DNA from 3 places in the Gracilibacillus sp. HCP3S3_G5_2 genome. Region 2 is predicted to be linked to each of the others. Evidence: riboswitches for the same ligand, from Rfam matches in the RefSeq annotation. Region 2 holds a riboswitch; each other region holds the start of a gene.
The links. Region 2 has a riboswitch for cyclic di-GMP ahead of ACTNEP_RS06180 (anti-repressor SinI family protein). Riboswitches for the same ligand answer to the same signal wherever they lie in the genome.
Positions count from the first base shown of each region.

Region 1: it holds a riboswitch for cyclic di-GMP, as region 2 does, so the genes downstream of both, ACTNEP_RS09720 (response regulator transcription factor) here and ACTNEP_RS06180 (anti-repressor SinI family protein) in region 2, are expected to answer to the same signal.
Region 3: it holds a riboswitch for cyclic di-GMP, as region 2 does, so the genes downstream of both, ACTNEP_RS10380 (methyl-accepting chemotaxis protein) here and ACTNEP_RS06180 (anti-repressor SinI family protein) in region 2, are expected to answer to the same signal.

Region 1 covers NZ_JBQHXU010000005.1:195,139-197,414, reverse strand. Annotated here, with positions in the region: gene ACTNEP_RS09725 (nitroreductase family protein) at 1-401, shown strand, start outside; cyclic di-GMP riboswitch class I at 905-1,004, shown strand; gene ACTNEP_RS09720 (response regulator transcription factor) at 1,106-1,735, shown strand; gene ACTNEP_RS09715 (YveK family protein) at 1,925-2,276, shown strand, end outside.
Region 2 covers NZ_JBQHXU010000003.1:238,918-241,193, forward strand. Annotated here, with positions in the region: gene ACTNEP_RS06175 (NAD(P)/FAD-dependent oxidoreductase) at 1-1,017, opposite strand, end outside; gene ACTNEP_RS06180 (anti-repressor SinI family protein) at 1,274-1,408, opposite strand; cyclic di-GMP riboswitch class I at 1,444-1,532, opposite strand; gene ACTNEP_RS06185 (hypothetical protein) at 2,179-2,276, shown strand, end outside.
Region 3 covers NZ_JBQHXU010000006.1:51,318-53,593, reverse strand. Annotated here, with positions in the region: gene ACTNEP_RS10380 (methyl-accepting chemotaxis protein) at 1-1,381, opposite strand, end outside; cyclic di-GMP riboswitch class I at 1,465-1,545, opposite strand; gene ACTNEP_RS10375 (Na+/H+ antiporter NhaC family protein) at 1,812-2,276, opposite strand, start outside.

The DNA of each region.
Region 1 (2,276 bases), on a different contig from region 2:
GGCGGTTTATAATTGCGAGAACGGAGGAAGACCGCAAGAAATTTCATTCTTTTATTATGGACGGAAACCTCGCATGGTGTAGTAAGGTACCTGCATTCGCATTAGTAATTTCAGACACAGAAGCAGGTGGATCACATTGCTTTGATACTGGAGCAGCTTGGGGATATTTATCATTACAGGCGATGAAGAACGGTCTCATAACGCATGCAATGGGCGGATTCCATAAGGATAAAGCTCGTGAAGTACTAAACATTCCGGAACAATTTGCTATTCATGCCGTTATAGCAATTGGTTACCAGGATGAAAAAGATAAATTAGATGAAAAATTCCAAGAACGCGAATTACCTTCCAATCGTCGTCCACTGACTGAAACGGTGATGGAAGGAGAGTTTAGAGCCTGAAAGTAGATCAGGTTCTTTTTTTTTATGAGATCGTTGTTGGCTAGATAAGTCCCTCGGCACATGGAGGAACAAGATTTGTTCCATCTGGTCTGATCGATCCATACAGATTAATGATGCATCCTGTGGTGTTGGGTAATCGTTTATCCCTGTTCAAAGATTTGTCTAATTATTAAACGCAAGAGTATTTGATACTGAAGTCTTCCTTCCTACATATTAGCCCATAAGTTAAACTAATTAATTTAAAAACTACTCTGGCCTTCATTTGCTAGCGTCTATTTTGACAAAAAAACAGGTTATATGTACCTAAAAATTAGCCACCTCCAAGAAAAGACAGTAACACCTTTTGTTCGACAAAAATATACAAAATAATATAAACAAATAGACTCTCAAAACTACCATATTATTACCAATTAATATAACTTTCGGATTATTTTTGTATACTTTTATTCCTTTTTGTTGAAAAAGAGATAGGAAAGATGTAGTATAAACTACAGAGTAAAATAGTAAGAAAAAGGCAAACCGCTTGAAAAAACGGGACGCAAAGCCTAGGGTCTAAGGGTAGTATACATGAATCATATTACCTATGGCAGCCTGGTTACCTAAAATACTTAACTTATATGTATGTTGTTTTAGGCTATTTCTGTACTTGATAAGGAGAAATAGCCTTTTTATTATATTAAAAAAGAAAACAGGAGGAAATATCAATGCGTATAGCGATAGTGAAAGAAGCTTCTATCTATCGACAAGGTTTAGAAGGGGTCCTTTCTAATGAGTTTAAATCATATGATGTTATTGCAGTAGAACCAAAGCAGCAAGGCAAACTCCGAGACTATATTATTGACCTACTCATCATTGATATTGACACGAATGAAAATACGATGAATTTAATTGAGACATACATGGAAAACAACAAGAAAATTATTGTCTGGACAGAGGATACCTCTCACCCAGCGTTAACAGAGCTTTTTAAAATGGATCTCCATGGTTATTTCTATAATGGAATGGAAAAAGAAGAACTTATTCATGCGATAAAGAAGATTCTTACTGGACAGCATTATATTCATGAAGAGCTTTCAGCGGTTTTGTTAGGAGATTACCGTGAAATTCACAGCCGTAAAGAAAGACGACCAGTAGGGGTGTTCACTAACCGAGAATGGGAAGTAATGGAGCTCTTAACAAAGGGTTATAGTAACCATCGAATTAGTGAGAAATTATATATTACTGATAAAACCGTTAAAAATCATATCAGCTCGATCTTGAGAAAATTAGAAGTGCCAGATCGAACGAATGCCGTAATCACTGCGTTAAAAAACCAATGGTTCCGTGTTTCATAGCGAGAGAAAGCCTGTGCAAGAGAATGCACAGGCTTTTTTTTATATCCAATACTAGAAAAAATTTCAAGAAATCATCAGATAGTTATGACAAATAAAAAAAGTTTATGTTATAATTTCGATTATGTGGTGTGATCCTAGTGAAAATAATCGACAAAAATCATCTGATAGACTATATGCGGAGGTTACAAAATGGAAGAAACGATATCTTTGAAAGAGATTTTTGAAGTCCTGAAAAAGCGTATATTACTCATTATAGTATTAATTGTTGGTGCAGCAGCTATAAGTGCTATTGTTAGTTTCTTTGTTTTAACACCAACCTATCAATCTAGTACTCAATTTATTGTAAACCAAGATACGAATGAGACGAATAATGTCGACCTGAACCAAATACGTTCCAACGTAGAGATTATCAATACATATAACGATATTATTACAAGTAACCGGATATTAGAACAAGTAGTAGATGAAATGAACTTAACGATTTCAACAGGAGCATTAAGTGGAAAATTATCATTATCCAATTCTGAAAATTCACAGGTTG
Region 2 (2,276 bases):
CGTTCCACCATAAATCATTGTTTTAATATTATGTGCACAAACATCTGCTTCTTGAATAGCAATCTGTGCAGTTGGTGGATAAGGTTTACCAGTTTCATTATTCATTACCCACGCACAATCACCTAAAATAAACACCTCATCATGACCTGGAGCACGCAATGTTGCGTCCACATTCACTTTTCCTTTTGTTAATTCAAAGCCTGATTCCCCGACAATTCGATTTGCTTGTACTCCACCAGTCCAAACAATCGTACCAGCTTTAATTTCTTCTTCTTCATCTCCAACAATTACTGCATCTTCTTTTACTTCTTTAATCATCGTATTAAGTTGAAATTCAATACCACGATGTTCCAGTGATTCCTTAGCATAATTCAGTAATTCCTCGTCAAAATTGGGTAAAATGGTTGGCATTGCTTCAATATCGATAATCCTTACATCTTGACGTGGAATATCATATTTTTTACATAATACTGGAACACGTTCTGCTAATTCTCCTAAAAATTCGATACCGGTAAAGCCTGCCCCACCTACAACGATAGTTAGCATGCTTGGGTCAGGATTTTTCTCATTACGATAACGAGCATACTGATACTCAATATGATCTCGAATCATACGGCTAGTATCAACACTTTGAATCGAAAAAGCATGCTCGTCCATACCCGGAATACCAAATGTGGCTTTTTCAAACCCCAAACCAATGACTAAATAATCATAATCTATTTCCCCGTTCTCTAATTGTACAGTCTTTTGCTCTTTGTTAATTTTGACAACCGTATCGTGAATAAAATGTACTCGACGGGTGTTAATGACGTCTGAAATCATAATCCGAGAACGATTTACATCAATGGTACCCGCAGCTACTTCATGTAACCATGTTGTTTGATAATGATAATTGTGTTTATTGACTAATGTAATATCCACTTCTTCTGGCTCAAATTGTTGTGTTAAACGCTTGGTAGTCATCATACCTGCATAACCTGCGCCAAGTACAACAATCTTAGGTTTATTTCCTGTCATCAAATCCTTCCTTTCCAGTTATATATCTATTTATAATTACGATAGTTTTCACCTTTTTTTCGATTTGTATGTATCGGTATAATTGCTGACAGTATATCAAAATTGCCTTTTTTCGTCTATCATCCCCCATCAAACCTTCATAGTAAATTGAATAAAAAGTATTCCCACGTAAAGGTAAGAGTCATTCAAATACATCTTCTCGTTTTTGCTACTTACGCCTCTAAAATAAAAAACCCTATGTAGTAGGGTTTTATCATCAGTTTTGTTGCACGTTGGACTTGCTTTTACTCTTATTAAGAAATTCTCTTACTTCTACTAAAGTGTAACCTTTTTCCTTTGCTTTTGCTATTAAGTAAAGCCATTCATAATCCACTTTTACTTTTATAGCCATAAACGTATTCCCCTCCTAAAATACACTACTGTATTTCAGGCAGCACAGCCATCCGATAATATTTGTATTATACGGACCTGGAACTTTGCGTCCCTATTTCTCAATAGGTTTGCCTTTTTCTGATCAAGTTGTCCAAGCTACAACTGGATAAGCATGTTTTGTGATAGTTTATTTTTTGCTCATATTTCATTTTATTATTTATGTTGTCACTCCACGTATCTACTGCAAGATCACAAGAGATTTACAGTTGATTATTAAACTATTTTTTATTTTTTTAATAACTACATGCATTATCACTGTACTAAACGTCTGTACGTCCCTCACTTATAAACTTCAAGTAAAAAAGGGATACGCCTAGTGATAACAGACGCACTTTATTATCCTTAATTTTTGCTACTAAAGGTAAATAGGCCCAATTACACGAGACTATATGATTTTCTTTTGAATTAAGCATTAAATATAATCGTTCACTCCCTTCCAAATCAACATATGTTCGCAGCAACCTTATCAAAAACACTATCACTTTTTAGCTAATTCCAAAATACCTATTATCTTGTATATATTCGATATTTCTCCTTTATATTCCTGCAAAATAGTTATTTTTAAGAAAATTGTACTAGTTTTTTCCTCCAATGGATAATATCTCTAACCAAATAGTTGACCTTTTTTTAGCTTTCGAGGAAAGTGAATAAAATTGGGGTACAATTCCAATTATTAGTGCATAAACTACAGTATACGTCTATTTATCTTATCGTGAATGAGGTGATTTTTTGGCTCGTTATTATCGTTACCGTTTACCGCCTTGGGCTCGAGAATGGATAGTAATTTGTGAAAGGTGTACACTTCCAATAGTAATTTTTCAAGCTAT
Region 3 (2,276 bases), on a different contig from region 2:
GTGCCGTTTCTTCTACAAGCTCTTGCATCGAATGCATGGCTTGCATCGTCTTTTTTGTCACAACAGCAGCCTCATCTGTTGATTGAGATATTACTTCTAAGTGATCCTTCGCTTCTATAACAGATTCAAAGATGTCCTGAAATATTTCACTTGTTCTTTTCATGCTCTGTTCACTTGTCTCTACCTTTTGTATCGTTTCATGTAACGAATTTTCCGATGATGCCGTATCGTCTTGGATAGCTTGAATTAGTTTGGTTACCTGACTTGCAGCATCAGCGGTTTGCTCTGATAGTTGTCTGACTTCATCTGCTACTATCGCAAAGCCTTTGCCATGTTCTCCTGCCCTTGCTGCTTCAATAGCAGCGTTTAATGCTAATAGGTTCGTCTGTGCTGATATATCGGTGATCAATTGAATAATATTGCTAATTTCAGAAGAACGGTTACTTAGAGACTGGAATGTTTCAGCTGTTTTGCTGATAGATGTAATCATCCCATTCATATGTTCTATCGTTTTTTTCAGTGTATCATTACCTAGCCTTACCTGCTGATCCGTCTCTTTCGTAATTTGAGAAACATCTGCGGATTGAGCATCTATCTCCTGCATTTTATTCGCAATCGTTTGCATATGCTGAACATTTTTACTTACTTTCTCTTTATGTAGTACAGCATCTTTGGCAATATTTTGAGTATGAGCCACATTTTTCTCCATAATTGCTTTGTTTTTCTCATCTAATTCATTTACTAATTGAGAGGTGTTTGTTAGTTTCTCTGTTGTTTCAGCTAATTTTTCCAGCATTCCTTCCAGCATTTTTTGATGGGTCTCTTTTTCAGTTAAATTCTCTGTCAGTCGCTGTCTAAGGATCACTTGCCAACCTACTGCTATCGATGTAGCAATTAAAAATAAAGCATGAATCAATAACATCGAAAATGAGTATGAGTCTGTACCAAACACATAATTACTAAAGAAAAAATAACCTAAAATATGCTGGAATGCGAATATGGTTGTCATGATACTAATTAGATCAATTCGCTCATAATAACCTATCATTGCTACAACCATAAATATCGAAAAGTGATATTCTACCATTCCTTCACCACCAGCAATCATGGAGATACTACTGAAGGTGATTGTTAACGTAATGAAAAAGGGGATAAGTTTATGTTCCTTATGACGAAGATACAATAGAAAGGTCATAAGAAAGAGCATAATTGGAATAAACAAAAGAATATTCAAGACAAGTGCTGACTGTGCTGCCGATGAACCATGATGAGCATGCCACATTTGAGATACATGAAGCACACGGTGTAACACGTGGACGCACACCGAAGCAAGAAGAACGCCGAAGGAAAAGATAAGTCCAACTCGATTTTTACCATTCATTTTAAGGTAACTCCTTTCTTAATCTGTGAAGATCGTTCATTTTGTCAAAAAGAGCTACCCGTATGAAGATAGGAATCTTCAATAATAGCAGCCCGGCTATCATAGTTACCTTTAGACCCGTGGCTTTGCGTCCCTATCTTTCAATAGGTTTGCTCTTGTATTATAGGTAGATAATCACAGTACTATTGACTTACTGTTGAATTGTAACACAATTAAAAAACAATGTGTATTATTTCACTTAAATTATTTTAATCAATCCAACTTTTTCACTAGATAAAAGTTTAACGGAGTCTAGTAAAGAAAAAAGACTTGGCAACAAAATGCCAAGTCTTCACAAGAAACGTGTCTTTGTTTGCGAGGTAGTAGTCGATATCTAGCGAATGGGATTAGGTATCTCGTCAACTTTAATTGATATCTCGTGAATAGCTCTTTATTTAGGTGGTTGTGTTAATTCCTCTCCATTTTTCCCTTGGTAACGTAATCCCCATCCGGTTAATGCAGCCACTAACATGACGATAACAAGGAACCAGCCTTGGAATACAAAAGGGAAAACAGCTGTTGGCGCAACAACCGGGAGCCATTCATATGTTTCCCGCATCATACTAATCGTGGACCAGCCAAGCAATACTGGTGCCCCCCAAGGGAAGATATAACCTAATGCTGATGTGATCGCATCAAGCATGTTTGCACGACGGTAACGATGAATTTTATATTTTTCACCTATTTCACGAACAAAAGGTGCCGCTGCAATTTCGGCAGCTGTGTTAATCGTGATAGCACTGTTTAATAAGGCCACAATTGCCCAGATCGAAAGTTCAGCACGTCGAACGGAGTTTTTAATCCATTTAACAAGTGTAGAGGTAACCACCTGCATCGTACCGCCTAACCGTAATAG